3 regions of the Streptomyces sp. NBC_01260 genome follow, and region 3 is predicted to be linked to each of the others. Evidence: riboswitches for the same ligand, from Rfam matches in the RefSeq annotation. Region 3 holds a riboswitch; each other region holds the start of a gene.

What was found. A riboswitch is a leader RNA that binds a small molecule or an ion and turns the genes downstream of it on or off. The one in region 3 is predicted to bind cyclic di-AMP.
Positions count from the first base shown of each region.
Region 1: it holds a riboswitch for cyclic di-AMP, as region 3 does, so the genes downstream of both, OG322_RS13440 (C40 family peptidase) here and OG322_RS34545 (LysM peptidoglycan-binding domain-containing protein) in region 3, are expected to answer to the same signal.
Region 2: it holds a riboswitch for cyclic di-AMP, as region 3 does, so the genes downstream of both, OG322_RS16870 (M23 family metallopeptidase) here and OG322_RS34545 (LysM peptidoglycan-binding domain-containing protein) in region 3, are expected to answer to the same signal.

Region 1 is NZ_CP108464.1:3,119,991-3,130,575, forward strand. Features, by position in the region: gene OG322_RS13425 (esterase/lipase family protein) at 1-491, shown strand, start outside; gene OG322_RS13430 (M23 family metallopeptidase) at 772-2,325, shown strand; gene pcrA (DNA helicase PcrA) at 2,367-4,805, opposite strand; cyclic di-AMP (ydaO/yuaA leader) riboswitch at 5,065-5,228, shown strand; gene OG322_RS13440 (C40 family peptidase) at 5,227-6,396, shown strand; gene OG322_RS13445 (hypothetical protein) at 6,720-7,628, shown strand; gene OG322_RS13450 (hypothetical protein) at 7,723-8,076, opposite strand; gene OG322_RS13455 (C40 family peptidase) at 8,435-9,481, shown strand; gene OG322_RS13460 (GNAT family N-acetyltransferase) at 9,523-10,296, shown strand; gene OG322_RS13465 (LuxR C-terminal-related transcriptional regulator) at 10,318-10,585, opposite strand, start outside.
Region 2 is NZ_CP108464.1:3,813,267-3,823,851, forward strand. Features, by position in the region: gene lhgO (L-2-hydroxyglutarate oxidase) at 1-706, shown strand, start outside; gene trmB (tRNA (guanosine(46)-N7)-methyltransferase TrmB) at 711-1,589, shown strand; gene OG322_RS16860 (PrsW family intramembrane metalloprotease) at 1,670-3,277, shown strand; gene OG322_RS16865 (aldo/keto reductase) at 3,325-4,269, opposite strand; gene OG322_RS16870 (M23 family metallopeptidase) at 4,557-5,732, opposite strand; cyclic di-AMP (ydaO/yuaA leader) riboswitch at 5,744-5,897, opposite strand; gene OG322_RS16875 (PP2C family protein-serine/threonine phosphatase) at 6,089-7,243, opposite strand; tRNA gene OG322_RS16880 (tRNA-Met) at 7,463-7,536, opposite strand; gene OG322_RS16885 (hypothetical protein) at 8,044-8,355, shown strand; gene OG322_RS16890 (SPFH domain-containing protein) at 8,484-9,716, opposite strand; gene OG322_RS16895 (hypothetical protein) at 9,749-9,970, opposite strand; gene OG322_RS16900 (SHOCT domain-containing protein) at 10,181-10,585, shown strand, end outside.
Region 3 is NZ_CP108464.1:7,766,567-7,777,151, forward strand. Features, by position in the region: gene OG322_RS34525 (peptidoglycan DD-metalloendopeptidase family protein) at 1-231, shown strand, start outside; gene OG322_RS34530 (GNAT family N-acetyltransferase) at 305-880, shown strand; gene OG322_RS34535 (FABP family protein) at 1,006-1,554, shown strand; gene OG322_RS34540 (hypothetical protein) at 1,659-1,904, opposite strand; cyclic di-AMP (ydaO/yuaA leader) riboswitch at 2,390-2,575, shown strand; gene OG322_RS34545 (LysM peptidoglycan-binding domain-containing protein) at 2,579-3,469, shown strand; gene OG322_RS34550 (FG-GAP repeat protein) at 3,666-5,159, shown strand; gene OG322_RS34555 (NAD(P)H-dependent amine dehydrogenase family protein) at 5,271-6,350, shown strand; gene OG322_RS34560 (carboxymuconolactone decarboxylase family protein) at 6,347-6,826, shown strand; gene OG322_RS34565 (GMC oxidoreductase) at 6,971-8,557, opposite strand; gene OG322_RS34570 (antitoxin) at 8,808-8,996, shown strand; gene OG322_RS34575 (hypothetical protein) at 9,100-9,276, opposite strand; gene OG322_RS34580 (SpoIIE family protein phosphatase) at 9,412-10,585, shown strand, end outside.

The sequences.
Region 1 (10,585 bases), 4.6 Mb from region 3:
CCGAGCTGCTCGGCCGCCACATCGAGGAGATCTGCGCCCGCACCGGACACCGCGAGGTCGACATCGTCGGACACAGCCTGGGCGGCCTGATAGCGCGCTACTACGTACAGCGACTGGGCGGTGACCGACGGGTCCGCACCCTGGTCACTCTCGGCACACCGCACGCCGGCACCGCTGTCGCCCCGATGGCCAGCGCTCACCCGATCGTGCGCCAGATGCGCAGCGGATCGGCCCCGATCGAGGAGCTGCGGCTGCCCGCGCCCGGCTGCCGCACCCGGTTCGTCAGCTTCTGGAGCGAGCTGGACCAGGTGATCGTCCCCGCCGAGGCGGCCTGCATCGACCACCCGGACCTCGATGTGACGAACGTACGCGTCAGCGGGATCGGCCATCTCGCGCTGCCCGTGCACCCGGCCGTGGCTGCCGGGGTCCGCCAGGCGCTCGACGCGCAGGAGCCGGCAAGGGGGTCCGCCGGCGCCGCGTCCGTGGCCTGATCCCGCCGGATTCCGGGAGTCGTGCCCCGTCCGGCCGGCCCGGTCAACGGCCTTTCGTGCCCGGCCCTGCCCACAAATAGAACGAATTTCGAACATAGAGCCAAGGCTGTGTGAGCGGTCCGTCGAAAGACGGCCGATTGCCCGTTTCCTGTGCGCCCGCGGGCCGTGGACGATTGTCGGCGTCGCATACCGCCGGGTACAGTCGCGGCCACTGCTTTCCCCCCGGAGTCCCCCACGGGCCCCGGACACAGGTACTGCTGTCGAGGCGAGAGAGAAGTTGGTGAACGACCAGCACCCCCACGCCGGGCACGTCGGATACGACAGCCAATCCACGGGCGGATTCGACAACGACCCGCTCTTCGGCTCCCTCCCCGGCGGCTACGGCGGTTCGTACGACGCCACGCCCGGTTACGCCGCCCCGTACGACAGCGGGCAGGCCGGTCACAGCGGCCAGTACGACGCCACCCAGTGGGACACGGGCGCACACCGGACCGCCGCGTACGACCACGCCGCCGACTACGCGGCCTACACCCCCCACCCTCAGCAGCACCCCCCGTACGAGACGGCCCCGCAGTACGACGCGGCCCCGCAGTACGACACCACCGCGACCTGGGCGGCGCAGGACGGCTACGGCGCGAACATCCCGGCGCAGGGCGGCGCCCCGGACGCATCCGGCCAGTGGGACACCTCCGGCTGGTACGCGAACGGCCAATGGTCAAGCACCGACACGGCGGGATACGACTCCGGCGCGTACGACGCCACCGCCTGGAACACCGGCGCCACGCCCGAGCACGGACAGCGAACGCCGCACAATGTGACGGAATCGCACGAGCCCGAACAGACCGCACAGCATCCGTACGAGACACACGAGACGTACGAGGTGCACGAGGCGTACGAGCCTTACGAAGACCGCTCCCAGGAGCAGGGCCAGGACCAGCGCCACGCCCCCGCCCATGAACAGGCCTCCTACGACGCGCAGGATTCGCACGAGCCCGGCGCCGGCCACGAAGCCGAGGCCCTGGACCAGGACCCGTCCCCGGCCCCTGCCGTGTCCCGTCGCCCCGCGAGCCATCCGGTCTCCCGCGGCAGCCGCAGCCGCAGGCGTTCGCCCGCCAAGCGCTCCGCTCTCCTCACCGTCGCCGTTCCCTCCGCCTGCGTGATGAGCGTGGCCGGTATCGCCGCCGCCTCCGTGGGCGGGATGGGCGGCGGCGAGGAGAAGAAGGACGACACCACGACGATGGCGGCCGCCGACCCCGGCACGGTCAAGCCGGTCGCCGCCAACAACAAGCTGGACACCCAGCTCGCCAACCTCAGCGCCGACGCGGAGAACTTCGCCGACCGCGCGAGCCGCACCCAGGAGCGCATCGACCTGAAGGAGCGGCAGGCCGCCGAGAAGAAGAAGCGCATCGCGGAGGCCGCCCGCAAGGAGGCCCTGCGCCCCAAGTACGTCATGCCGGTCAAGGAGCACGGCCTCAGCGCGTACTTCGGCCAGGCGGGCGTCAACTGGATGTCCGTGCACACGGGCATCGACTTCCCCGTCCTGTACGGCACCCCGGTGATGGCCGCGACCGACGGCACCGTTCACACGCAGTTCAACACCGCCTACGGGAACATGGCCATCGTCACGATGGCCGACGGCACCGAGACCTGGTACTGCCACCTCAGCAGCACCCGGATCCGCTCGGGCCCGGTCAAGGCCGGTGACGTCATCGCGTACTCCGGGGACTCCGGCAACTCGACCGGCCCGCACCTGCACTTCGAGGTGCGGCCCGGCGGCGGCGCGGCCATCGACCCGCTGCCCTGGCTCCGCAGCCACAACGTCGACCCGACCTGAGCCGGCGGACGGCCGCGCCCGTCCGCCGGACCGGACGGGCGCTACAGCTTCTGGACCGGCGCGTACCGCAGCAGCAGCTTCTTCGGCCGCTCGTCACCGAAGTCGACCGTGGCCTTCGCCTGGTCGCCGATGCCCTCGACCGCCGTCACCGTGCCCAGACCGAACTGGTCGTGGGTGACCCGGTCGCCGACCACCAGCGTGATCGTCGGCTTGTCCGAGGTCCGCCGGGTCGCGAAGCCCGAGGGCCCGGAGCGCGAGCGGGACGCGGACAGCGACGAGGTGATGCCCGACGTCGGTCCCGCCGGAGCCGCCATCGGGCCCTTCCGCTTCCACTCCAGGTGCTGGTCCGGGATCTCCTCCAGGAACCGTGACGGCGGGTTGTACGAGGGCTGGCCCCACGCGCTGCGCATCGCCGCCCGGGTCAGGTAGAGCCGCTCGCGGGCGCGGGTGATACCGACATACGCGAGCCGGCGCTCCTCCTCCAGCTCCTTGACCTGGCCCAGCGCCCGCATGTGCGGGAAGACGCCGTCCTCCATGCCGGTCAGGAAGACCACCGGGAATTCGAGGCCCTTCGCCGTGTGCAGGGTCATCAGCGTGACGACTCCGGAGCCGTCGGTGTCCTCGTCGGGGATCTGGTCGGAGTCGGCGACGAGCGCGACCCGCTCCAGGAACTCGGAGAGGGTGCCCGCACCCTCCTCCTCGCCGCGCTCCTGCTCGAATTCGAGCGCGACGGCGGCAAGCTCCTGGAGGTTCTCGATCCGGGTCTCGTCCTGCGGGTCGGTGGAGGCCTGGAGCTCGGCGAGGTAGCCGGTCCGTTCCATGACGGCCTCCAGCACCACCGCGGGGCCCGCGCCCGACTCGACGATCGTGCGCAACTCCTCCATCAGCGTGTTGAACCGCTTGACGGCGTTGGCGGAACGCGCGGCCATGCCGTACGCCTCGTCGACGCGGCGCAGCGCCTGCGGGAAGGTGATCTTCTCGCGTAGTGACAGGGCGTCGATCATCGCCTCGGCCCGGTCGCCGATGCCGCGCTTGGGCACGTTCAGGATGCGGCGCAGCGGGACCGTGTCCTCGGGGTTGGCGAGGACCCGGAGGTAGGCCAGGACGTCCCGGACCTCCTTGCGCTCGTAGAAGCGCACACCGCCGACGACCTTGTAGGGCAGGCCGACCCGGATGAAGATCTCCTCGAAGACACGGGACTGCGCGTTCGTCCGGTAGAAGATCGCGACATCTCCGGCCCTGGCGTCGCCCGCGTCGGTCAGCCGGTCGATCTCGTCGGCGACGAACTGCGCCTCGTCGTGCTCGGTGTCCGCGACGTAGCCGGTGATCCGGGCTCCGGAGCCGGCGTTGGTCCAGAGGTTCTTCGGGCGGCGGCTCTCGTTGCGCTCGATGACGGCGTTGGCGGCGGACAGGATCGTCTGGGTGGAGCGGTAGTTCTGTTCCAGCAGGATCGTGGTCGCGTCCGGGTAGTCCTCCTCGAACTGGAGGATGTTGCGGATCGTGGCGCCGCGGAAGGCGTAGATCGACTGGTCCGCGTCACCGACGACGCACAGCTCGCCGGGGGCGTCGGCGGCACCGGCCGGGCCGACCAGTTCCCGTACGAGCGTGTACTGGGCGTGGTTGGTGTCCTGGTACTCGTCGACCAGGACGTGCCGGAAGCGGCGGCGGTAGTGCTCGGCGACGTCGGGGAAGGCCTGGAGCAGGTGCACCGTCGTCATGATGATGTCGTCGAAGTCCAGCGCGTTGGCCTCGCGCAGCCGGGCCTGGTACATCGCGTAGGCCTGGGCGAGCGTCTTCTCGAAACCGTCCGCCGCCTGGCCGGCGAAGGTCTCCTCGTCGATCAGCTCGTTCTTCAGGTTCGACACCTTCGCCGTGAACGACTTCGGCGGGAAGCGCTTCGGGTCGAGGTCGAGATCGCGGCAGACCAGGGCCATCAGCCGCTTGGAGTCCGCGGCGTCGTAGATCGAGAACGAGGAGGTGAAGCCGAGCTTCTTCGACTCGCGGCGCAGGATCCGTACGCACGCGCTGTGGAAGGTCATGACCCACATGGCGTTGGCGCGGGGGCCGACGAGCTGCTCGACGCGCTCCTTCATCTCGCCGGCGGCCTTGTTGGTGAAGGTGATCGCCAGGATCTGGCCGGGGTGCACCCCGCGCTCGGCCAGCAGGTGGGCGATGCGGTGGGTCAGCACCCGGGTCTTGCCCGAACCGGCCCCGGCGACGATGAGCAGCGGGGACCCCGCGTGCACCACGGCGGCACGCTGCTCGGTGTTCAGCCCGTCGAGCAGCGCGGCGGCGTCGATGACCGGGCGGTGGGCCCCGTCGCGGTAGTACGCGTCGCGGGGCGGCGGGGGCCCGTCGAACACGCCCCCGAAGAGGTCCTCCGGCACCGCTTCGGGTGCGGAGTCCTCGGGGGGCGGCGGGGGCCCTTCCTCCGTGTGCTGGAGGCCGGCCAGGAAACTGTCGTCAAAGAGGCTGCTCATCGCTGTCCGAGTCTAGGCGGCCGCACTGACACCCCGGGGCCGCATCACGAACCGCGCACCACCGCGCGGCCACGGAAAGCGATGCCGCACCCACCCTGTGTGGACGGACCCCGCACCTGACCTGCCCGCACCGCGTCCACTTCGGCAAGGTCACGAAAATGTATCGGGCATATCGAACATCAACCTTCACAGCGACACCATGAGTTGGCTAGCGTGCTCGTTCGGGCGGCCCGTACCCCCAGAGGCGAACCACGCCGAGCGGGCGTCCACGCCGAATCCGGCCTGCCCGTACGGGGTCCGGAACCGGGGACCCACACGCAGCACCGGGGTGAATCGGTCCGAACCCCCACCAGGACCGTAGGGCAGCCTTCCGTTCCGCCCGAACCCGACAGCTAACCCGGTAGGCGGTCCACGGAAGGAGATGCCGGCCTTGGCATCGCATCGCAAACCGCGCCCCCGGGTGCGCAGCACCACCCCGGCCATCGGGTTCACGACGGCCGCACTCGCCTCGGTGACCCTGCTGTCCACGCAGAGCGCGCTGGCGGCCCCGGCCCCGAAGCCCAGCATCGAGGACGTCCAGAAGAAGGTCGACGGCCTCTACCGGCAGGCGGGCACCGCGACCCAGCACTACGACCAGGCGAAAGAGGCGTCCGCCAAGCAGCGCACCAAGGTGGACGCGCTGCTGGACGACATCGCCGAGCGCGCCGACAAGCTGAACGACGCCCGCCGGACGCTCGGGAACTACGCCGCCGCCCAGTACCGCGACGGCGCGCTCGCGCCGACCGCCACCTTCTTCCTGGCCAACGACCCGCAGTCGTTCTTCGACCAGACCCACCTCATGAACCGGATGGCCGCGAACCAGCAGCAGGCCGTCACGGACTTCCGTACGAAGCAGGCCGAGGCGTCGAAGAAGCGTGCCGAGGCGGTGACGAGCCTGGAGACGCTCACCGCGTCGCAGACCAAGCTGCGTACCAGCAAGCAGAACGTGCAGAACAAGCTGACCGAGGCCCGCACGCTGCTGTCGAAGCTGACCGCCGAGGAGAAGGCGCGCCTCGCCGAGCTGGAGCGGAAGAAGCAGGCCGAGGCCAAGCGCAAGGCCGCGGAGCTGGCGGAGAAGCAGGCCGCCGCGAAGGCGGAGGCCGACCGCAAGGCCAAGGAGGCCGGAAGCGGGACCGGCACGGGGACGGGCTCGGGAACGGGCTCGGGCACCGGGACAGGCTCCGGCTCGGACAGCAGCGCCACGACGAAGGCCGGGAAGGTCCTCGCGTTCGCCCGGGCCCAGATCGGCAAGCCGTACGTCTGGGGGGCGACCGGCCCGGCCTCGTACGACTGCTCGGGGCTCACCCAGGCGGCCTGGAAGGCCGCGGGCGTCACCCTCCCGCGGACCACCTGGGACCAGGTGAAGGTCGGCACCCGGATCGCCACGGCGGATCTGCAGCCCGGGGACCTGGTCTTCTTCTACGACGACATCAGCCACGTCGGCATCTACAAGGGCGACGGCATGATGATCCACGCGCCGAAGCCGGGGGCGGACGTGCGCGAGGAGTCGATCTACTACATGCCGATCTACGGGAGCGTGCGGCCCGGCTAGCGAGTGTCCGGCGCCCCCAGGGGCCTGCCGTACGGAGCACGCGTAGTGGGTCCGTGGCCCAATACGCGGGCTCCGTGGGACCGTTAGCGTGTTCTTATGCCACTCATGGGGGAGTTGCGGCGCCGGCTAGGCCGGCGCGCTGTACCACGTACGGAAGCGCGGGTGCTGGGGTTACGCCGGCGGCGGGACCGGGGACAGGGCGCACTGGAGTGTCCCGGCCTGGTGGTCGTGGCGGTCATCGGGGCCCTGGTCGCGACCGGGATCGGCGCCGACCTGTCCGAGACGCGGGCACAGCGCGCAGAGCACCACAGGAGCGAGCGACCGTGAAGATCTTGGAGAGCGTCCGGGGCATGGCCTTCCTGGGGACCTTCGGCCAGGCCAGGCTGTTCTCGGCAGCCTGCGCCGAGCGCACCGCCGGGGTACTCCTCCAGTACCTCGCCGACGAGGGGCGCCCGGCGGACCAGGACACCTGTGTGGCCGCGCTGGAGCTGCTGTGGGACACCGCGCCGCCGGACGAGAACGTGGCCGCCGCCATGCACCGCAGGCTGAGCGCACTGCCGGAGCTCGGTCAGGAGTTCCGGCCGAGCGGCGTCCGGCAGTCGGCGGCGCTCGGGCTCAGAGCCCTGTTCGCCGGCATCGCGATGCTCATCGACCAGGGCCCGGACGGCGCGGTCGAACCGTCCGAATCGGCGCGGGCGCTCGCCCGGGAGCTGGACGGGGAGGTCGGCGCGACGGCCGCCGAGGAGGACGCGATCCAGGACCGGGACGTCGAGCGGATCATGTCCTGGAGCCCGCAGGAGCGGACGCTGCACGTCCACGGGCTGCGCGCGGCGGCGGCGGAGACGGGCCGCGACCGGCTGGCGGCGGCCCGGACCCGCCACGGCCTCGGCGACGGGGCACCGGACGGAGCCTTCACGCACCCGGGCTCGGTCTCGGTCACGGCCACCGCCGACCGCGGCGATGTCGCGGCGGCCGAACAGCGCGCCCGTTACGGGGTGGTGGGCCGGATCACGGCGGGCTCCGACGCGGGGGGCTACCTCCGTGTCGACCGGCTGGCCGACCTCGCCGAGTCGCCCGAGGAGCGGGCCTCCGCTGCCGGAGTGGACATCCTGGTGGCGGCCGACCCGGCGATGACGCGGGACTACGTGGGCGAGTGGGTCGAGGACTGGGCGGGTGTGGAGGAGGCGCTGCGGCGGGAGGGCCGGCAGGTCGACTGGGACGCCGCGCCGTAGTCAGAAGCGCTCAGAGGTGGTCGACAGTGGTCAGCGGTGGTCAGCCACCGGTCGGTTGCGGACGGCCGCCGGCCACCCACCGGCCACCACCCGCTCAGGTCCAGAGCGTGGCGATGAAGATGTTGACGACCGTCAGTCCGCCCACCGCCGCGAAGAGGCCCTTCTCGACCTTCTCCTCGTCCCGCTTGACGTAGACGAGCGCGAGGATGACGACCAGGATCAGCAGCTTGATGCCGATCTTGACGTTGTTCACGGGGTGGTCGTCGGCCTGGTCGAGCCCGACCAGCGCGACACCGGTGACCAGCATGGTCAGCGCGCCGTGCAGCATCCCGGGCACGAATCGCGCCGTCCCCGCCCCCATCGCCTTCATCTGGGTGAGGAAGCCTCCCAGCAGGGCGGCGATTCCGATGATGTGCAGGGCGACGAAGACATCGATGAGTACACGCATGGTTCCGCACCTTAGTCCTGGTCATATCAGCCTTCCGCAGCCAGGTGGGGCTTACTGAACGCTTGACCATTGAATGCACCAATTGCCTGACTCTGGTGCAATTTTTCCGGTCATCCAACAACAACGCAACGCCAAATTCAGACAATAGGCGTCATTACGACTCTTGTCCGTGCCCCGGGTTTAGCGTGCCTACCCAGGTGACCGGATCACCGCCGCTCCGCACCCGGACGGCACCTTCCGCTCACCCCGCCGAGAGATCCGGCGGCGGGCCGCTCCCCCTGTTGGTGACCCGCCGCCGGACCGGGCGGGCCCGCCGGTAGACCCCGACGGGCAGTCGACAGGAAGGACCCCCGCCCTCGTGGCCGCGCACCGGAAACCCAAGCAGCGCCCGTACACCGGCTCTGCTGCCCGCACCGCAGCGACCCTCGCCCTCGCAGGGGCCGCGACCGCTGCCGCGCTGCCGGGATCCGCGCACGCCGACCCGACGCCCACCGCCGCCCAGGTCAAGGCCGAGGTGGACCGGCTGTACCGGGAGGCCGAGGTCGCCACCGAGCGGTACAACGGCGCGAAGGCGAAGGCGGCCGCCACCGCCGAGTCCATCGACGCGATGCGCGACGAGGCCGCCCGCAGAACCGAGCGGCTCAACGCCTCGCGCGAGGCACTGGGTGCGTACGCGGCGGCGCAGTACCGCTCGGGCGGTCTCGACCCGTCCCTCCAGCTGGCACTCTCCTCGGACCCCGACCAGTACCTGCAGCGCGCCTCGTACGTGGAGCGGGCCGCCGCCGGCCGGGCCGACGAGCTCCGCACCGTGCAGCGCCAGGTCGCGGACGTGGCCCAGTTGCGGTCCGAGGCCGCGGGGCAGCTGGCCGAGCTCACCGCCCGCCAGACCGACCTGAAGAGGCACAAGGCGACGGTCCGGGCCAAGCTGTCCGAGGCCCGCAAGCTGCTGGCCCGCCTCTCCCCCGCCCAGCGCGCCGCGTACGACGCCTCGGACGGCGGCCGCGGCGCGGGCCACGCCGACCGCAGCTCCCCGCGCGGCTCCGACCGGGCACCGAACGCCCGCGCCGCGGCAGCCGTCGCCTTCGCGTACGGGGCCCTCGGCAAGCCGTACGTCTGGGGCGCCACCGGCCCCTCCTCGTTCGACTGCTCCGGCCTCACCCAGGCCGCCTGGGGCTCCGCGGGTGTCTCGCTCCCCCGGACCACGTACACCCAGATCAACGCGGGGCAGCGTGTCCCGAGGTCCGAACTCGCTCCGGGGGACCTGGTGTTCTTCTACTCGGGCGTCAGCCACGTCGGCCTCTACATCGGCAACGGCCGGATGATCCACGCCCCGCGCCCGGGAGCCCCGGTCCGCATCGCGCCGATCGACGAAATGCCTTTCGCCGGAGCGGCCCGGGTGGCATAGGCTCCCGTCCCTCCGACCACCGGACAGAGGGACACCCGCACATGCCCATGGACTTCGACGTCCAGACTCACGCCCATACGCTCGCACTCCGCTCCCCCGGCCATTACCGGGTCGGCCCGTTCACGGTGCGCCACAACGTGAACTGGTCGCTGAAGTACGCCAATTACGCGATCCCCGACCAGGGCGCCGAACCGACACCCGGCGAACTCGACGCCCTGGTCGCGGCCTTCCGCGAGCGGGACCGGATGCCGCGCCTGGAGTATCTGCCCGCCTGGGCACCCGCGGTCGAACCCGCTCTGCTCGCCGCCGGGTTCACCGCCGAGAACCGGGCCCCGATCCTGGCCTGCGCCCCCGGGGATCTGCTGCCGCCCAAGCCGGTGGACGCTCTGGTGACGGCAGAACCGGCCACGGACGCGGAGTTCGACGCCGCCGCCCTCGTACAGCACCTGGGATACGGCGGGACCGGCGAACCCGAGGGCGGCGAGGCGCGGTGGCTGCGCGAGGCGGCGGCGGGCGGCGGGGTCGCCGCGCTCGCCACCCTCGACGGCGTCCCGGCGGGGGCCGGCGGCTGCTCGGTCCCGGTCGACGGCCTCAGCGAGCTGGTGGGCCTGGCCGTCGCCGCGGAGTTCCGCCGCCGCGGCATCGGGGCCGACCTCTCCGCCCGGCTCACCGCGACCGCCTTCGAGCAGGGCTGCCGGGTGGTGTGGCTGGAGCCGGGCGACGCCGAGGTGGAACGGATCTACGCGTCCATCGGCTACCGCAGGATCGGCGAGAAGCTGAACATCTCGCTCGGTCCCGAGCGGCCGGCCGGCTGACCCGCGGCCGGCCGGCCGGACTCAGACCAGCCGCCGGGCCGTCGCCCAGCGGGTCAGCTCGTGCCGGTTGGACAGCTGCAGCTTCCTCAGCACCGCCGAGACGTGCGACTCGACCGTCTTCACCGAGATGAACAGCTGCTTGGCGATCTCCTTGTAGGCGTAGCCGCGGGCGATCAGCCGCAGCACCTCGCGCTCGCGCTGGGTCAGCCGGTCGAGGTCCTCGTCGACCGGCGGCGCGTCCGTCGAGGCGAAGGCGTCGAGTACGAAGCCGGCCAGCCGGGGCGAGAAC
Region 2 (10,585 bases), 4.0 Mb from region 3:
GCCCTGGGGCGTCGCGGTGCGGACGGCGGACGGCCTGGTGGTGCGGGCCCGGGTACTGGTCAACTGCGCGGGGCTGCAGTGCGACCGGGTGGCCCGGCTGGCGGGCGACGACCCGGGGATGCGGATCGTGCCCTTCCGGGGGGAGTACTACGAGCTGGCCCGGCCCGATCTGGTGCGCGGCCTGGTCTATCCGGTGCCGGATCCGGCGTTCCCGTTCCTCGGCGTGCATCTGACCCGCGGCCACGACGGCAGCGTCCACGTCGGGCCGAACGCGGTGCCCGCGCTGGCCCGCGAGGGCTACGGCTGGCCGGTCGTGCGCCCCCGTGAGCTGATGGACACGCTGAGCTGGCCGGGCACCTGGCGGATCGCGCGCAGACACTGGCGGTACGGGGCGGGCGAGGTGCACCGCTCACTGTCGAAGCACGCCTTCACGGCGGCCGTGCGGCGGCTGCTGCCCGACGTCACCGAGGCCGACCTGCGGCCCGCCCCGGCCGGGGTCAGGGCCCAGGCGGTCCTCCGGGACGGCACCCTGGTGGACGATTTCCTGATCCGCGAGGCCCCGCACACGGTGCATGTGCTGAACGCTCCGTCGCCCGCCGCCACGGCCTCGCTGCCCATCGGGCGGGAGGTGGCGCGCAGGGCGCTCCTGCGGGCACAGGGGACGGGGTGGAAACCGCCCGCCGTAGAATCAGGGCATTGTGTCTGAGCCCATGAACCCCTCCCCCACGACGCCCGGCGACGTCGCGCCCGGAGCCGAACCGGCAGCGGCCGCGCCCGGGGCCGAGCCCGCGCCCGTCGCACCCGCCACCGCCGGAATCCCGGACGATCTGCGCACCGCGGCACTGGACCGCCAGCGCCGGCTGCGTCAGGAGCCCCGCTTTCCCGGCGGCCCCGCAGCCGATCCCGCCGGTTCGCACCACGAGCGCCGGATCCGCAGCTTCCAGCCGCGCCGCAGCCGGGTCTCGCCCGGCCAGCAGGACGCCCTGGAGCGGCTCTGGCCGAAGTGGGGCCTGGACATCGACGGGCTGCGGGTCCTCGATCTGCCCGCGCTGTTCGACGGGCTGCCGGTGGTGCTGGAGATCGGCTTCGGAATGGGCGAGGCCACCGCGCAGATGGCCGCCGACGACCCGGGCACGGGCATCCTCGCCGTCGACGTGCACACCCCGGGCCAGGGCAATCTGCTCCGCCTCGCGGACCGGAACGGCATGTCCAACATCCGGGTCGCCAACGGCGACGCGATCATCCTGCTGCGGGAGATGCTGACACCGGACTCGCTGGACGGGCTCCGGGTGTACTTCCCCGACCCGTGGCCCAAGTCCCGCCACCACAAGCGCCGGCTGATCCAGCCGGAGTTCCTCGACCTGGTGGCGCGGCGGCTGCGGCCGGGAGCGGTCCTGCACTGCGCGACCGACTGGGAGCCGTACGCCGAGCAGATGCTGGAGGTGCTGACCGCGCACCCCCGGTTCGAGAACACGGCGGCGGACGGCGGCTACGCGCCGCGGCCCGCGTTCCGGCCGCTGACCCGGTTCGAGGGGCAGGGCCTGGACAAGGGCCATGTCGTGCACGACCTGCTCTTCGCCCGCCACTGAGCCGGACCGGAACAGGGCCCCGTGGCCGGGCCCGGCGATACGCCATGGCCGTTGTCAGTCCTCCTCGTTAGGGTCGTGGGGTGTCCGACGGTTCTGTGCAGCAGCAGCGGCAGTCGCAGCCGGCCGTCCCGGTGCTCGAGGAGCAGCGGGTCGGCGAGATCCTGGCTGCCGTGCCGGAGCGGGGCCAGTGGCGTTACCGGCCGCGCCGCGTCGGGATGCTGTGGCGGAGCAGGACGCTCCGCGTCGTCGCCGTCTTCACCGTGCTGGCCCTGTGCGGCCTGGTGATCCTCGCTCTGGTCCGCGACCAGACGGGCACGCAGGGGTTCCTCGTCGGTCTGGGGCTTGCGGTTCTGCCGGTCCCGCTGCTGATGACGGCGTTCCGCTGGCTGGACCGGGTCGAACCGGGCCCGTGGCGCAACATGCTGTTCGCCTTCGCCTGGGGTGCCTGCGCGGCCGCCCTCGTCGCGATCCTCGCGAATTCGTTCGCGACCCAGTGGATCGCCACGGCCACCGCCGACCCGGGCAGCGCGGACACGCTGGGCGCCACGGTGATAGCGCCCGTCGTCGAGGAGAGCGCCAAGGCCGCGGCCGTGCTGCTGCTCTTCCTGTTCCGAAGACGGGACTTCAACGGGATCGTCGACGGTGTGGTCGTCGCCGGCTTCGCCGCGACGGGCTTCGCCTTCACCGAGAACATCCTCTATCTGGGCAACGCCTTCGGCGAGGACCAGGAGATGGGCTCGGGTTTCGTATCGGTGACCGTCGCGACGTTCTTCGTACGGGCGGTGATGTCACCGTTCGCGCATCCGCTCTTCACCGTCATGACGGGCATCGGCTTCGGGATCGCCGCGAGCAGCGCACGCCATCAGCGCTTCCGCCGCATCGCGCTGCCGCTGCTCGGCCTGGTCCTCGCGATGGGCATGCACGCCCTGTGGAACGGCTCGTCGACGTTCGGCCCGTACGGTTTCTACGCGGTGTACGGCGTGTTCATGGTGCCCGCCTTCGGCCTGGTGACCTGGCTGGCGATCTGGTCCCGCCAGCGCGAGCTGCGCACTCTGGCCGTCGAGCTGCCCGCCTACGCCGCGGCCGGCTGGCTGTCCCCCGCCGAGCCCCTCGCCCTGGCCTCGATGCGGGCCCGCGGCATGGCCAGGGACACGGCACGCCGGTGGCAGGCGGCGGCAGCGGGTGGCGGTCCGTACGGCCGCCAGGGCTACGTACCGGCCCCGATCGGCGCCCAGGCCAGGGCCCGGGCCAAAGCACAGGGCAAGGCGGCGGCCCGTGCGGTCGCCGAGTACGAGTCGTTCGCGACGTCACTGGCGTTTCTGCGCCGGCAGGCCCGCCGCGGCACGGCGGGCCATGACCTGGCCGAACGCGAGCTGGAGCTGCTGCACCATCTGTGGCAGCGCCGGGAGGTCGCCGGACCCGCACTGGCGTACGCGGCGCAGGCGACGGGCCGTCTGCGTCCCCGGTTCACGCCTCCGGCGCACCAGCCGTACCCGGGACACGGCACGTACCAGCCCTACGGCAGCCACGCCCCGCGCCCGCACCCCACGTATCCGTACGGCCAACCCCCGTACGGCCAGAACCCGTACGCGGGTCAGCCGTACACGCAGCCCCCGTACAACGCACCGCTCCACAACCCGGCGCCCTGCAACCCGCCGCCCGACGGCCAACAGCCTTACGGCCAGTAGACCTGCGACCGGCCGATCTGCGACCGGCAGTCCGGTACCGGCAGCCCTTAGGCGGACGCCTCGGTGAGCTCGGTCAGCTCCTGGTCCGTGAGCCGCAGATCAGCGACGGCCACCAGCGCGGGCAGCTGCTCGACCGTACGGGCGGAGGCGATCGGGGCGGCGACGGTCGACCGGGACGCCAGCCAGGCCAGCGCCACGGTCGCGATCTCGGCGTTCCGCTCCTGCGCCACCTTGTCGAGCGCGGCGAGGACCTTCTGCCCGCGCTCCGACTCCAGGTGCAGGCCCGCCTTTCCGGCGCGCGCGCTGTCCACGGTCGTACCGGGGCGGTACTTGCCGGTGAGGAAGCCGGAGGCGAGTGCGAAGTACGGGACCGCGGCGAGCCCGGCGGCGGCAGCGGTGTCCTGGAGCTCGCCCTCGTAGGTGTCCCTGGAGACGAGGTTGTAGTGCGGCTGCAGGGCCACGTAACGGGCCAGCCCCTCGCGCTCGGAGAAGTCCAGCGAGGCGCGGAGCCGCTCCGGGGTGATGTTGGAGGCGGCGATCTCGCGGACCTTGCCGTCCTTCACCAGCTGGTCGAGGGCGGTGATGATCTCCTCGACCGGGACCGTCTCGTCGTCGAAGTGCGTGTAGTAGAGATCGATGTGGTCACTGCCGAGCCGGCGCAGCGATTCCTCGGCCGCGGCCTTGATGGTGGCGGGGGAGAGTCCCTTGTACGAGGGGTGGGCACCGACCTTGGTGGCCAGGACGATGTCGGAACGGTTGCCCCGCGCCGCGAACCACTTGCCGATCAGGGTCTCCGACTCGCCGCCCTCGTTGCCGGGGACCCAGGAGGAGTACGTGTCGGCGGTGTCGATGAAGTTGCCGCCTGCCGCCGCGTACGCGTCGAGGACGGCGAAGGACTGCGCCTCGTCGGCGGTCCAGCCGAAGACGTTGCCGCCGAGGGCGAGCGGGAAGACCTGGAGGCTGGATGAGCCGAGCTTGCGGAGAGTAGTCATGAATGGAACAACCCGTTCCGCCGCTCGCGCTATTCCATGCCCTGTACAGCTACAGCGTTCCGCGCACTGCGCGGCCACGGCCACGGGGGCGGGCCGACGCAGCGGGGGGCGGGGAGGAGGAGAGGACGGACGGACAGGCGTCTCGACAGACCGACAGCCCTGACGTCGGGGGGGGAAGCGTCAGGGCTGCCGGGGTTCAGCGGTCGGGGAACAGCACGGGGAACGAACGGCACAGGGCACGGCAGCGGGCCGGGAACGGGGATCCCGGCTCCGGCCGCGCGGCGGCCTCAGACCGTCAGGCCCCGGGCACGCAGCCAGGTCATCGGGTCGATCCCGGTGCCGTCCGGGGTGTGGACCTCAAGGTGAAGGTGCGGGCCGGTCACATTGCCGGTCGCGCCGACGCGCCCGATGGTGTCCCCGGTGGTGACCTTCTGGCCGACGCCGACACCGATCGAGGACTGGTGGCAGAACCACAGCTCGGTACCGTCCTCAAGCTCCAGGACCGTGCGGTAGCCGTACGAGCCGGACCAGCCGGCCGACTTGACGGTGCCGCTGTGGATGGCCTTGATCGGGGTACCGGTCGGCGCCGCGAAGTCGAGGCCCGTGTGGTAGCCGGAGGACCACATCGAACCGGCCTCGCCGAAGGTCGAGGTGATCGTGTACGAGGAGGTGGGGATGGCGTAGCTGGCGGCGAGCTTGGCGAGCCGCGCTGCCTCCGCCTTCTTCTTCGCCTCTTCCGCCGCCTTCTTCTTCGCGGCGGCGGCCTTCTCCTCTGCGGCGTCCTGCTGCTTCTTCGCCTCGGCGGCCGCCTTCTCCGCGGCGGCCTTCTCCTCGGCCGCCTTGGCCTCCGCGTCGGCGGAGTCCTGCTGCTGCTCGGCCTGCTGGAGGATGCGGGCGCGGAGCGCCTCGCCGGCGTCCGTCGTGCCCTGTTCGGCCTCGGTGGTGGTGATGCCGGCCGTCGTCAGCGGGGCGGAAGCGGTCTCGGCCTTGGCCTTCTCCGCCTCGGACTCACCCGAGAACAACGCGCCGACACCCGGCAGGGACTTGGCCTCGGGGAGATTGTCCGAGATGGCATCGGGAAGGGAGATGGAGACCGGCGGCCTGCTCTGCGCGGAGGCCATGCCGCCCGCGCCGACGGCCGCGATGACACCGACGCCGAGAACGGTGGAGCTACGGGCGAGACCGTTGCGCTGCTTGGCGACGCGGTGCTTGCCGCGTACGGGGCGAACGGACTCCTCGGTGGGATTCCATTCCTCCCACGCCTTGTCGGGTCCGGCCTCGTCGGCCAGGAAGCCGTTGCCGGACTCGCTGCTCCGATCGGTTCCGTATGCGGTTCCGTGGTCGGTCCCGTAAGCGGTTCCGTGGTTGGTGCCGTAGACAGCACCGGGCCCGGTTCCGAAGTCATTTCCGTGTTCGGGCACGAACCAGGAGGGGGCTTCGGGGGCAGGCTTGTTGGACGCCACTGGGGCGCACTCCTTTCCTTCCTTCTCGCCTACCGGGTTAGCTGACGGGTTCGGAGCAGGAAGGTCTCCTACGGGTTCCTCCGCCTCTCAACGAGACAGAGATGCCCGATTCACCCCATGTAGGTGGTTCCCCGGTTCCCTTGCGGAATTCGGCGCTCGCGCACGGTGCCGCCTCTGACGGCGGCTGGGACAACCGCGCTGCGTTATCGAACGTTAATAGACACACGGGTCCGATTCCAAGCCGTTCCGACTGATCATTCACGTCTTCGGCCTGGACTTACAGGACACAACCGGGTGGAAACGGGCGAGTTGATCGCCCCTCAATCGTTATCTGTTTTCTGACATTGCGTCAAATGTTATGCGGAGGGGTCCCTTACGGTTACGCACGGTGGCATTGGTCGCGACACCTCCCGGGGGCGCACGACGGCGAGCAGCGCCATGTCGTCGGTCGTCACCCCGCCGGTGTGCAGCCGTACGTCATCGGTCAGCGCCGACAGCAGTTCCTCGGGGCCCGGGAAGATCCGTCCGCGCAGCCGCTCGGCGGGGTCGTAGAAGACCCCGTCGGCGTCACGGGCCTCGGAGAGGCCGTCCGTGTAGAGGAGGAGCGTCGCCCCGGGGGGCAGCTCCCACTCGTCGGCGCGGTCCGGCCACACGCCCAGGTCCATTCCCAGGGGCAGCGCGGGCAGCGTGGGCTCCAGTACCTCCAGCGCCCCGTCCGAGTGCAGCAGCAGCGGTTCGGGGTGGCCGCGGTTGACGATCCGTACCCGGGCCGCACCCGGCGGGATCTCGGCGAGCGCGGCGGTGATGAACCCCTCGGCCGCGTCGAGGCCGCCGAGCCCGCTCGATTCCCGCGCCAGCGCACGCTCCAGCCGCTGAGCCACCCCCTCCAGCGACCGCTCCTGCTCGGCAGCCTCCCGGAACGCGCCGATGATCACCGCCACGGCCTCCACCGCGTCCAGACCCTTGCCGCGCACGTCCCCGACCACCAGCCGCACCCCGTACGGGGTGTCCGTGACCGAGAACAGGTCGCCGCCGACGAACTCGTCCGCCTGCGCCGCCTCGTACCGCGCGGCCACGTACAGCCCGCCGATCCGGTCGGACGGCGTCGGCAGCACCGCGCGCATGGCGGTCTCCGCGATGACCCGTGCGGAGGCCAGCTGCTCGTTGCTGCGCCGGACGACCCCGTTGATGAAGAGCGCGAGGATCGAGACGGTGAGAACGGTGAGGAGCTCGATGACCGGCACGACCTGGAACAGCGTTCCGCTGTAGAGCCGCAGCCCCGCCACGCACAGCAGTGCGGCGATCCCGACACGGATGGTGCCGGCCAGTGAGAAGAACGGCGCGGCGATCAGCGGGGCCGCGGCGAACAGCGGAACGGCCGTGAAGGCGGGCGGGGTGAGGAAGTCGAACATCAGCCCGCCGACGATGATCAGGCCAGGCAGCGCCCGGACGAACCGGTGGTTGCGGATCTCCCCGATGCGTCTCCCCCGCCGCTGCTGCCGCTTCCCCACCTGTGGTCTCCTGCCCGGTGCGCTCACGGCCGCGGACGATACCGCGCACCACCCCCAGACTTCCCGGAGCGCGGTCGCGGGGCGACCCCTCGACGGCCAATAGGAGTACGCGCGCCGCGCGGATCGCACAGGCCGGCGGGCCGACGGCCCGGCGAACGTACACATGTACAAACGAATCAGACCCGGCACGCTCTATGCGTGCCGGGTCTGATTCTTCAGTAGCGGGGACAGGATTTGAACCTGCGACCTCTGGGTTATGAGCCCAGCGAGCTACCGAGCTGCTCCACCCCGCGTCGGTAAACACAACTCTACGGCATGTTCGACGCACTCATGACCACCCCGCGCGCCCCACCCCTCGAACGACTCCCCACCACCTCGCCCCCTTGACGGCGCCATGACGAGCCCAGGGGGCGACCCCGCGCACGCTCCCCGCACACGCACTGCCACCCCGCCCCGGCCGCGCCCCAACCACCCGCAATGGCCGTCAACGACCTTGGCAAAGGGGTGGATCAATGCAGCAAACCCCCAACAGCAGCCCCCTGCATGCTTCTTGCCGCCCCATCGGATCAGTCACCGGTAAGCGGGGCGGGGCCGCACTCAAGACCGGCAGGCCACGCCAAGAACGTCAAAGTGTCGAAAATGAGAAGGTGTTGCGAGGAACACGTGTTCTGCCGCAAGGTATCTGCTGCATCCCCCGGACCGGTGGGCTGCCCGTGCGAGCAGACCCGGGAGCGCGCATTGCCGTGCCCCGCAAGCCGCTCCCGGTCTCTCATCGCAGCCTGTCTGGAGGGCCTCCGCCGATGACCGCACCGCTCACTCCCGCCCCCGCCCCCGCGTCCGCCCCCGCAGCCACTGCGGCCTCACCGCTGCGCGGTGCCGTCATCAGTGGCGTGATCGGCGGAGTGATCGGGGCGGTGATGAGCGCGGGAGTCAACTACGCGATCATCGGCATGCCGGACAGCGAATCGGTCAACGCGGTCAATCACGCGATATCCGGCCTGGTCAGCGGGTTCCTCGCAGGCTTCATAGGAATCATCGCGCACCACCGGAAGGTCACCTCGACTGCGCGCGCAGAGGCGGCTGCGCTCCCCGTCTCCGTACCGGAGAAGTAGCCGTACCGGAGGAGCAGCCCTACCGGGGGCGCAGCCGTACCGGGCCCGCTTCTGGCGGGCAAGGCCCGTAACGCGACCCGAGGCCGCCCCCACGAGCGGGCGGGGCCGGCCTCCGGTCGCCGTCCGTGTCATTCCGCGTCGGCGATCCTGGGTGTCCGGTCCTGGTCCTGGTCCCGGTCCCCTGTGTCCCGGTCCGGGGCCGCCCCGCTGTCCGTGCCGCTGTCCGTGCCGCGCTGGAGCGACTGAAGGATCGCCAGCCCCTGGCCGACGACGCCCGCCGCCATCTGGTTGACACCGTCGGTGCCGTTGAGCACGGTGAGGCTGGCTCCCGACATCCCGCGGGCGGCCGCGTCGGCCAGAGCCGGCAGGTTCTCCACGATGCGGTTGGCCGCGATGAGTTCCTGGTTGCCTTCCCGCAGCGACACGGCGCGGGCCGTGTTGGCGTCCGCCTGAGCCTGGGCGAGGGTCCGTTCGGCGTACGCGCTTCCGTCCGCCTGGAACTTCACCTGATCACGGGCTGCCTCTGCCAGCGTGCGCTGCCGGTAGGCCTCGGCGTCCGCCGGGCGCCCGACCTCCGCCTCCAGCCGCTGGGCGGCCAGTCCCGCCTGGCGCTGGGCCAGCGCGGTCTGTTCGTCGATGACCTCGTGCGATGCCCTGGCCTGCGCGAGCGGCCCGGCCTGGGCGGCCCGGGCGTTGTACTGCTCCGTCTCGGCGAGGAATCCGGCCCTCTTGATCGCGGTGTCCCGTTCGTACTCGGCCTTGAGCGCGGAGGCCTGCTGCTCGCGTTCGGCGGCCTGCTGATCGGCCTTGGCACGCGCGATCCGGGCCTGTCCGGCGACCGCGGCGGCGTGCGGGGCGGCCAGGTTGTCGATGTACCCGGTGGCATCGTCGATCTCCTGGATCTGGAGGGCGTCCACGACGATGCCGAGCTTCTCCATCTCACCGTGGCTGCCCGCGATGACCTCCTGGGAGACCCGGCTGCGTTCCCGGATGATCTGTTCCACGGTCAGTCCGCCGACGATGGAACGCAGATGTCCGGCGAAGATCCGGCCGACGAGCTCCTCCATCTGGTTCTGCTCGGACAGGAAGCGCCGCGCGGCGTTGGCGATGGACACGGCGTCGTCGCCGACCTTGAAGACGGAAACGGCCCGGACCGTGAGGCGGATGCCCTGCTGGGTGACGCAGTCCTCGGTGATCTCCGCCTCCCGGAGCGCGAGGGACAGCATCCGCGCCTTCTGTTTGATCGGAAGGACGAAGCTTCCGTGGCCGGTGACTATCCGGAACTGCGTGTCCTGCGTCTGCCGCTTCGAACCCGATATGAGCATCGCCTCGTTGGGGGCGGGAACATGCCAGAACAACATGAGAGGACTCCTGTCAGACGTCACTTCCCGGGTCAGGACGGCAAGGGCTCCACGACCACGGTGCGTGCCGAGACCAAGTCGACGACCACGATGCGTACGTCCCTGTCGATCGACGTGGCCGACCAGGCGGTATAGGCCTCGGAACCGCCCCGTACGGCCACCAGGACTTCCCCTGCCCCGTCGGGCGGGATCGGCACGGTGACACGCCCCACCGCCCCGACCGGGCTCCGGCCGGACTCATCTGCCGCGCGCACGCGTGCACCGCCGCAGGTCCGTGTACGAACACGTCATCACAGTCACGAGGCGAACCGCCTCCCGGAGGCCCACGCCTCCCTCGACACGTCCACGTTACTCCCCGCATCCCGGCCTGTATCGCTCGCGGAACCCACCGAGCGAAGGGTGAAATGTGGTGATATGAATAACTTCGTATTCACCCATTCGACGCGGCGCCCTGGGAGTGGACGATGGACGATTACCCGCTGCTCAACCTCTTCTGGACCATGCTGTGGTTCTTCCTCTGGATCATGTGGCTGTTCCTTCTGTTCCGCGTGATCATGGACATCTTCCGCAGCGACGACCTGCACGGATGGGCCAAGGCCGGCTGGCTGGTCCTGGCTCTGGTGCTGCCGTACGTGGGCGTCCTGATCTACGTGATCGCCCGCGGCAAGTCCATGGGGTCGCGCGACTTGAAGGACGCGAGGGACCGGGACGCGGCCTTCAAGGCCTACGTGAGAGAGGCCGCGGGCACGGACACCGCGGGCGGCGCGACGAAGAGCAGCCACGTCGAGGATCTGACGAGACTCGCCGACCTCAAGGACAAGGGCGCGATCACGGACGAGGAGTACCAGCAAGCGAAGGCGAAGCTCCTC
Region 3 (10,585 bases):
ACCGGCCCGATCGACGGGGTCCCCGGGCCCCACACGTATGCCGCGCTCCAGCAGAACATGCGTAACTGGGGCTACACCGGACCCATCGACGGCGTACCCGGTACCAACACCTGGGCAGCCCTCCAGCGACTCGCCACCCAGAACGGCTACACCGGCCCCGTCGACGGCGTGATGGGCCCCAACTCCTGGCGCGGCTTCAGCCACTTCATCAACCAGGACCGCTGGAACTGACCCGAGCCCCCGCAGGGCATCGGCGGGCCGCGGTTGTCCTGCGGGACTCGGGACAGCCCTTAGGCTTCTGGTCATGAACACGGCTTCGACCGGCGGCAGGACCCCCGGGCCCGTCATCCTGGACGCGATGGAGCTGACGTCCGATCGGGGCCTCGGCGCCCGGTTCGCGGCGTCGGCCCATCGCATCCTGGCGGACCTGGTCCGTGAAGGCGCCGCACTGGGGTGGGTCGATCCCCCCTCGCCCGACGAGGTGGCGGAACTCCTCGACCACGTCTTCTCCGCGGTGCACGCGGGCGATGCCGCCCTGCGCGCCGCCTACCTGGACCGTCAGCTCGTCGGGCTTGGGTACTGGCTGCGCCACACGCGGCCCACCCATCGTCCGCACGCCGATCTCGAAAAGATCGCGGTGGCTGCCACTGCCCACGGTCGCGGCATCGGCCGGGCGCTGACCGCCGCGCTGATCGCCGACGCCGGGCGGGCGGGGATCGAGGTCCTCACGCTGGACGCCCGCGGCGACAACAGCGCCGCCCTGCACCTCTACCGGTCGCTGGGCTTCACCGAGTACGGGCGTCTGCCCGGCTTCGTCGCCGTCGGTGAACTCCGCTACGACAAGGTCTTCTGCATGATGGACTTCCGCCACGAGGGGTGACTCCCGTGCTGAGGAGGGAGTATGACGGCACGGATGCGTGAGGGCATGGACGCGGCCCGCTCGCGTGCCGTGGGCCTAAGCTGCCGGCTGACACCGGTACCATCCCCGACTCAGGAGCGCGCAAGATGTTCGACCCCGTCCAGAAGCACCCGTATCCCGACGCGTTCCGGCCGGACGAAGCGCCTGCACCGCACGCACTGCTCGCACCGCTGACCGGGTTCCTGGGCACCTGGGCCGGGCGGGGCCGCGGTGAGTACCCGACGCTCGCCGAGGAGTTCCGGTACGCGCAGGAGGTGACCTTCAGTCATGACGGACGGCCCTTCCTCCACTACGAGGCGCGCGCCTGGCTGCTGGACGCGGACGGTGCCCCGCTGCGGCCGTCGGCCCGGGAGAGCGGCTGGTGGCGGATGCAGCCGGACGGGCGCGTGGAGGCGCTGATCACCCAGCCCACCGGTATCGCGGAGATCCTGACCGGCCGCGCGGCCGACGGCGCTGCCGACCTCGCCACCCATCAGGTCGCTCTCGCTCCCACAGCGAAGGAAGTCAGCGCCACCCGCCGCCGCTACACCCTGACGGACGACGGCACGCTCGAATTCGTCCATGACCTCGCGGCGGTCGGTCAGCCGCTCCAGCACCACCTTTCGGCGCAGCTCCGACGCGAGGGCGGGAGCTGAGCCCTCAGGGGCGGTGCACCGGGGCGGTGCCGACTTCCTTGCCGGTGTGGTGACTTCCGTGCCGGTGTGGTCACTTGGGCTCCGCCCTGCCTGACCGCCCGCGTTCACGCCTTTGTCAGGACGTCCCGCAGCCGGGCCGCGTACGCCCGCGGATGCGTGCTGTTGCCGTTGTGTCCGCCGGGGAACGTGACGACTTCCCGGCCGACCGGCTCGGCGGGGCTCTGCGCGCACTGTCCGACGAAACCCGAAGGCGCCGTGGCGCTGCCGCTCGCGGGCACGATGTGTACGGGAGTCGCCCGCAGCGCTTCCTGGTCGAGCTCGGCGTCGATGACCGCGGTGCAGCGGTCCACGAGCAGGCCGAGCAGATCGGTGCTGCGGTCCGCGTCGCCCTCACCGCTCTGGGAGACGAGCGCAGCGGGCCGGAGTCGCGGACTTCGCAGTGGAGCGTGGCGCCGTCTGTCGTGAGTCTCTGCATGGGTCCATCCGCGACCCCTGTTCGACCGCGCCCGGGGCGCTGCTTCCGGGGTGCCCAAATGTCCTGATTGCGCAACTAGTCAGAATTGCAGCTAATTAACCCTCAGGGCACCTTTTCTGTGGCTCAAAGGTTATTAATATCCAGCAAATCGCCCGTTTCGGGCGCAGTGGTCAGCATCACTTTTCTGGCCCCGGGACGCGGGGTGTCCGCCTTCGGTTCCCTGTTGCGCCAAGAAAATTGACTTCCCCGGGGAGGTCTGATGGTGAGTATTTCCTTTAATTGATCTTGCGATTCAATTGAGATCCAGAATTCAGGGCTTGTTTCGCTCGGCGTTTCTCGCTTACGGTCACCGTCAATCCGGATGGAACGCCGAATCCTGCCGCCGTCCGGAAACCCGACCCACTCACGTACGGCAGGAGCGGGGGACCCAGGTTTGCCGCCGGTCCGGTATCCGGAGCGGCTAGGGGTGAAGTCGCCATCACGGGCGGCCGGACATCTCCAGTCCGAACCCGACAGCTCACCTCGCAGGCGGCGGAGAGGAAATGCGCCATGCCCATCATGGGTAAGAACCGTCGTTCCAAGTCCACCTCCCTGACCCGCGGTTTCATCGCCGTGAGCACGGGCGGAGTCGTTCTCGCGCTCCCCCTGATCGGGGCCGGATCGGCTTCTGCCGCACCGGCACACTCTGTCGTCGCAGAAAAGTCGGCGGCCTCGACTTCCGTTGCTGCCAAGGAAATTGCCGTCCGCAAGGCGGAGTCCACCGTCTATTCCGTGGTCTCCGGTGATTCGCTTTCCAAGATCGCCCAGGGACATTCCCTCAGTGGCGGCTGGGAGCGGCTCTACCAGGACAACCGGAGTGCGATCGGTGGAAACCCCGATCTGATTTACCCGGGGCTCAAGCTGACCATCGGTGCCAAGTCCGCGGCTGTCGCGCCCAAGGCGGCCCCCGCGGCCGAATCGAAGGCAAAGCCCGCGACCGAGTCCAAGCCCACGGCCGATGCCTCGCAGTCGTCCGACCGGGCCGCTGGCACCGACCGTGCCGACCGGTCCCAGCGGACGGCCACGCCCCTCGCTGAGGAGACCGCAGCCACCGCTCCGGCGCAGGCTGCGACGGCGTACACCGACGACCTCGACGGCTGGATCAAGGAGTCGCTGGCCGTGATGGCCCAGCACGGCATCCCCGGCAGCTACGACGGCATCTACCGCAACGTCATCCGCGAGTCCTCGGGCAACCCGCAGATCGTCAACAACTGGGACTCGAACGCCGCCGCCGGCACCCCCTCGAAGGGCCTCCTCCAGGTCATCCAGCCCACCTTCGAGGCCTACCACGTGGCCGGTACGTCGATGGACATCCTCGACCCCGTCGCCAACATCACCGCCGCGTGCAACTACGCCGCCGCCACGTACGGCTCGATCGACAACGTGTTCGGGGCCTACTGACATAGCGCGGATCCGCCTTCGGGAGAAGCCGGGCGCAGGGGTGGGAAGGAGCCGATCGGCTCCTTCCCACCCCTTTTTCGTGTGTCGTACAACCCTTCCGCCTCATAGGAGGTCGAACGGGGCGCCAGGAAGGTAACGGGCCTTTCCTGGCGTCCCCCCGGACTCGCCCGGTCATCCTTGAACCGAGGAGCCGCTCGTGCGCACCAACCGTTCGGCCGCCGTTGTCGCGGCCGCATTTCTCCTGATGGCAGGGGCCGGCATCGCCGCGCCCTCCGCCTACGCCGGCACTCCTGGCGGAACGCACGCGAACGACCGCAACACAGATTTCAACGGCGACGGATACGAGGACGTGCTCACCGGCGCGTCCGGCGGGACCGTCGGCGGGAAGAAGGGCGCGGGCTACGTGACCGTGCAGTACGGCGCGAAGACGGGCATCGGGACCTACAACCCCGTGGTGCTCAGCCAGAACACCGCCGGGGTGCCGGGGGCCGCCGAGGCGGGTGACGGCTTCGGCAGCGCGCTCGCCACCGGCGACCTCGACGGGGACGGCTACGACGACGCGATCGTCGGCCTGCCCGGCGAGGACATCGAGCCGGTGACCGACGCGGGCGGCATCGTCGTGCTGTGGGGCTCCCCGAAGGGGCTCTCGGGCGCCGACAGCGACTGGCTTCAGGCCGATCAGCTCGTGGTCGGCGCCCGGTTCGGCAGTGCTCTCGCGGCGGCACACTTCAGCCCCGGCATCCCGGGTGACCAGCTGGCCGTGACCGACCGCGACAACCTCACCCTGTACCAGTACGACGCGGCGCCGCAGGGCAGGTCCGCGCAGTTGGTGCCCGCGTCGCGAAACCGCCTGACCCCCGGCACCCCGGGCCGCCCGATCGCGCCCAGGGCCATGACCACCGGCGACTACGACGGCAACGGCCTCGCCGATCTCGTCGTCGCCGGAGTGACCACGGGCAAGGAATCGGGCCACGGCTGGTCGTCGCTGTTCCTCGGCGATGTCCAGGGACTCCGCTACGAGGGCGATCTGCGCGGCGGCCCGGCCGTCGCATCCGGTGACATCAACAACGACGGCTACGACGACCTCGTCACCGGGGAGCCGAACAGTCCCGACGACGGCGGCGCGGCCGTGACCGGTGGAGTCGTCGGCGTGTACTACGGCAGCGCCGGTGACGGGCCGGCCGGCGCCGAGGGCCCGGGCACCCCGCCGGTGTGGTGGACGCAGGACACCCCGGGCATCCCGGGCAAGGCCGAGGCCGGCGACGGCTGGGGAAGCGACCTCTCCGTGGCGGACGTCAACGGCGACGGGTACGCGGACGTGGCGATCGGCGCACCGGGCGAGGACATTTACGACGTCGCGGACGCAGGCGCCGTGTGGGTGCTGCGCGGCTCGGCCGACGGGCTGACCGCCGCCGACGCGGCCTCCTGGGACCAGAACTCGGGGTTCGTCCTGGGCGTGGCGGAGAAGGGCGACCACTGGGGAGGCCAGGTCCGGCTGAGCGACCCGGACAGGAACGGCCGCCTCGGCCTGCTGGCCGCAGCGCCGGGTGAGGACGGGGGCAACGGCGTCATCTGGGCGTTCCGGGCGAACACGAGCGGTGTGACGATCCGCGAGGGGTGGACCTTCGACGGCGGATCGCTCGGCGGCCCGGCGGCCGGCGCCGCGTTCGGATCCGCGATCGACGAGTAACGGCGGGCCGGGTGACCGGGGCGGAGCCTGCGGGCCCGCCCCGGTCACCCTCCCCAACCGGGTGGGCGAAGGCACTATGAACCTTTCATCCCGCGCGCTACCCTCCGCCGCATGATTTCCACGGTGGTCTGGGGTACCGGCAATGTCGGCCGCGCGGCCATCCGCGCCGTCGAGGCCCATCCGGCCCTGAAACTGGCGCATGTGCTCGTCCATGATCCCGGCAAGGTGGGCCGCGACGCGGGCGGCCTCGGCGGGCTCGGCCGCGATCTGGGCGTCGCGGCGACCGACGACATCGACGCGGTGCTGGCCGCCGCTCCCGGCGCGGTGGTGTACGCGGCATCCGGGGACATCCGCCCCGACGAGGCGCTGGCCGACATCACCAGGGCGGTCCGGACGGGCGCGGTGGTCGTCACCCCCGCCCTGTACGCGCTCTATGACCAGCGGGGCGCCCCGCCGGAGCTGCGCGAACCGGTCCTGGCCGCCGTCGCCGACGGCGGTGGCTCGCTGTTCGTCTCCGGCGTCGACCCCGGCTGGGGCAACGACGTGCTGCCCCTGCTGATCAGCGGCCTCGGGACCACGGTCGACGTGATCCGCTGCCAGGAGATCTTCGACTACTCCACCTACGACCAGCCCGACTCGGTCCGCCACCTGATCGGCATGGGACACCCCATGGAGTACGAGCCGCTGATGCTCGCGGCCTCCGTCCCGACGATGGTGTGGGGCGGGCAGATACGCCTGATGGCCAGAGCCCTGGGCGTGGAGCTCGACGACATCCGCGAGACCATGGCCCGGCGGCCGCTGGAGACGACGGTGAGCACCCGGACGATGGGCGAGTTCGAGGCGGGCACCCAGGGCGCGGTGCGCTTCGAGGTTCAGGGCATCGTCGAGGGCGAGCCCCGCATCGTCATTGAGCACATCACCCGCATCCACCCGTCTTGCGCCCCGGACTGGCCGGCACCGCCCGACGGCGCCGGTGCCCACCGCGTGATCATCGAGGGCCGTCCGCGCATCGAGGTCACCGTCGAGGCCACCGACGAGGGCGAGAACCGCTCGGCGGGCGGCAACGCCACCGCGGTCGGCCGGCTGGTGAACGCCATCGACTGGCTGGTGGACGCGGAACCCGGACTCTACGACGCACTCGACGTCCCCCTGCGCCCCGCAGCCGGCAGACTCGGAAGGAAACAGCCATGATCATCGACATACCCGAGGGCCAGGAACCGATCGGATACGTGTGGGGTGACATGGTCCCGGGCATCGGGATGGCCGCCGCGAACTTCTCCCTGTCGGTGTACGAGCACACCTCGCTGGGCCTGCGTGAGTTCGAGGCCGCCCGGCTGCGGATCGCGCAGATCAACGGGTGCCTGTTCTGCCTCGACTGGCGCACCGAACGGGACGGCGAAAAGGTCGAGGAGGAGTTCGCCGACGCGGTGAACGAGTGGCGTACCGCCGGGGACTTCGACGACCGGACCCGGCTGGCCGCCGAGTACGCGGAGCGCTACGCCCTGGACCACCACGGTCTGGACGAGGAGTTCTGGAGCCGGATGACCGCGCACTACAGCCAGCGCGAGATCGTCGAGCTGAGCATGAGCATCGGCTCCTGGCTGGCGTTCGGCCGGCTCAACCACGTACTGGGACTCGACGCGGTGTGTGTGCTGCCCGGCCACTGAGAGGCTGCCGGGTGCCCTCCGATCGGAGGTCACCCGGCAGCCTCTGAGCCGGACGCCCCGGGCCCGTCTGTTCCCGCCGGTGCCCGGGGCGTACTCAGTAGGAGGTCAGCCCCGCCGCCTGAGGCCGGCCGCGTTGGGCCGGTGTCACAGATCGGCGGCGATGATCTTCTCGATGTTCCGTTCGGCGAGTGCCGTGATGGTGACGAACGGGTTGACGCTGGTGTTGCCGGGGATCAGCGAGCCGTCGATCACGTACAGGCCCGAATACCCGTGCAGGCGACCGTAGTTGTCGGTCGCGCGGTCCAGCACCGCACCGCCGAGCGGGTGGTAGGTGAGGTGGTCGCCCCAGATCTTGTACACCCCGAAGAGGTCGGTCCGGTAGATCGTCCCCTCCTTCGCGTTGATCTTGTCGAAGATCGTTTTGGCCATGTCGATGGACGGCTGCTTCCACGAGGCCTGCCAGTTCAGGTCGACCTTGCCCGTCGCGGCGTTCCAGGAGAACTGGGCCCGGTTCGGGTTCTTCGTGATCGACAGATAGAACGAGGCGAACGTCTCGATCCCGGTCGGCAGCGGCGCGACCTCGGCGAACGCCCCGCCGGCCGCCCAGTTGTCGATGCCGCCGCAGGGGATGCTCGACTGGACCGCGCCGGTCGGGTCCCACAGGTGGTTGGCGCGGCCGCACATGACGTTGCCGTTGTCGCCCCAGCCCTTGCCGATCTCATCGTTGAGGCCGGGCAGTCTGCCGGTGGCCTTGAATTCGGTCAGCAGTTTGCTCGTGCCGACGCTGCCGGCCGCGAAGAACACCTTGTCCGCGGTCACCGTCTTGGTGGCCTCGGTGCTCCCGTCGGTGCGGAGCTGGTCGATGACGACCGTGTAGCCCCCGGCCGACGCCGGGGCCACCGAAGTCACCTTGTGCAGAGGCGAGATGGTGACGTTGCCGGTCGCCGCGGCCTGGGCGAGATAGGTCTTCTGCAGCGACTTCTTGCCGTAGTTGTTCCCGTAGAGGATCTCGCCGGCCAGTGCCGACTTGGGTACGGTGCCGGCCGCCTCCTTCTCCATGTAGTCCCAGTCGTACACGTCGGGCACGAAGACGAACGGGAAGCCGGAGCGCTGGGCCTGCTTGCGGCCGACCCTCGCGTACTGGTAGCAGTCGGCGCTGTCGAACCACGCCGGGTCGACGGTGCCGACGCCCAGGCCCGCGTTGGCGCGTGGGTAGTAGGTGGAGTACATCTCGTCGGCGTTGACCGTGGGGAGGACGGCGCCGAAGTTCTCCCGCCTGGGGGTGACCGCCATGCCGCCGTTGACCAGTGAGCCGCCGCCGACGCCTCGCCCCTGGTAGACCGTGATGCCGCTGAAGTCCTCGGCGTCCAGGATTCCGGTGTAGCGGGGGATCGACCTGTCGATGGGGAAGCCGAAGAAGTTGCTGAGGGGCTGCTTGGTCTTGGTGCGGAGCCAGTACGAGCGGGCGTCGGGGCTCGTCGTGTTGGCGAAGATCTTGCCGTCCGACCCGGGGGTGTCCCAGGACATGCCCATCTCGACCATGTGGACGTGGACGCCCGCGCGGGCGAGTCGTAGGGCGGCCACGGAACCGCCGTACCCGGTGCCGATCACCAGGACCGGGACGTGCTCCCCGCTGCCGATCACCGTGGCTGTGGTGCGGCTCGCCGCCTGGGCGGCGGTGGCGTGACCGGAGAGGGCCGCAGCCCCCAGGATGAAACCTGTTCTAGCCATGAATCCGCGACGCGAGACACCGCTCGATCCCTTGTCGGATAAGCTTGAGTCCGTCATGTGACGTCCCTCACTCTCGATCGAATGGGAACGAGTTCTACTGGCGCTCGCGCAAGAAGTCACTACATACCTGTGAGTAATTTGCCTGGAGCCCGGCCGTTCGCCACCCGCCGCGGCCCCCTCCGCCCCGGGGTGCGGCACCGGGGCATCGCATGGATGCTGGGAATGTCAGCGTTCCATGAGGAGGACATTCATGAGCATGCTCGACAAGATCAAGGACCTGATCAAGGGGCACCCCGACCAGGCCCGCCAGGGAGTCGAGAAGGGCGGCGACGCCATCGACAAGAAGACGCACGGCAAGCACAGCGGTCAAGTCGATTCCGCCCAGCAGAAGCTCAATGACCAGCTCGGTGACCACCGGCCGCCCTCCGACGACCGATAGGGCCGTCGGGCGTCCGACGGCCCTATCGGTCGTCGCGACGGAGCGGCAGCCGCCATCTCGGATGGCGGCTGCCGCTCCGTCGCGATGGCGGCGGTGGTGGCGGTCAGTTGTGGCCGAACTTCCGCTCGCGCTTGTGCGAGACGTGCTCCGAGATTGCCTCCACCCCTTCGGGTGTGGGTGCGGTGCTCGTCTGTTCCTTGGGCTCCGTGGTCGTGGCCGCCGAGTGCTCATGGCCGCCGCTGCGGGCGCCACGGTTGTGCCGGCTCTGCTTCTTGCCCATGATCGTGCCTCCTGTGCGGATGTCGGACGATGGGCTGCCTTTCAGACTCGCATACAAGTATAAAGGGTGCATTTTGGGTCATGCGTCTCTCTGTCTGAAGTGCGGAGCGCAGTTGCTCGGGAGCATGCTGAGTGTGTGACCTGGTACGGAGCTGCCCGGGGTACTCCGCTCAGCGCGAGCGGCAAAGCGCCCGCGCGGCTGAAGGACGGCCGTGCACCGGACGAACTGTCCCTGGTGCTCGCCCAGGCCGTCGTGAGCGGGGTGGAGTCCGTGGGCGGAGAGGCGGGCGGCGTCTTTCTGCGCTCCCTCACACCGGGACTGCTGCGGCTGGCGGTACTGGCCGGGCTGCCGGGACCGCTCTTCCGCCCCTGGTGGCGGATGCATGTGAACCGCCCGTTCCCCGTGGCCGAGGTCTTCCGCACGGGCCGCGCGGTGCACCTCGCCGACGCCGAGGAGGCCATGCGCCGCTTCCCGCAGCTGATGGCGGGCCTGCCGTTCCCGTTCGGCTCCTTGTACGTGCCGGTCCTCAGTGCCGGCGAGCGGGTCGGGGTCCTGACGGTGATGCGCCCGGCGACCCCCGGCAGGCCAGTGGGAACCGTCGAACGGCGCAGGCTGCGGAGCGTCGCCGAACGGCTCGGCGCCGCACTGACGGAGCTGGAGTCCAGCGGCACGAAACCGCGGTGGGACGAGGAACCGCTCCCCGTGCAACTGCCCGCCGGCAGCTCGCCGCCGGTACGGATCGGCCGCTTCGACTGGGACCTTGCCAGCGGCGCCGTCGGCGCCGACGCCGAGCTGTGCGGGATCCTCGGCACCGAACCCGCCGAGTTCCCGGGCACGATCGACGCACTGGCCGCGCAACTGGCGCCGGAGGACGTGTACGGCCTGTGGGCCCTGGCCCGTCAGGCGGCGGGGTCGGGCGGTCCCGTCGTACGCAGGATGCGGCTGCGCGGCCCCGACGGCCGCTCGCACTTGCTGGAGGTCTCGGGCCGCCGGGACGACGGGGCCGGCGCCGGTACGGCGAGTCACCTGACCGGCTTCCTGGTGGACCTCGGCATCGGCCCGGTCGTCCCCGAGGCGGCCGACCGGCTGCCGCGGGGGATCTTCTCGCTGGACCGCTTCGGCCGGATCACCTACCTCAACGACCTGGCCGAGCAGTTCCTCGGCCATGCCAGGTCCGAGCTGGTCGGGCGGGTGCTCTGGGAGGTACTCCCGTGGTCCGCGAACCCGGCGTACGAAGACCATTACCGGGCCGCGATGATCTCCGACGACCCGGTCCACTTCCTCGCCCGGCGTACCCCTCCCCCCTGGC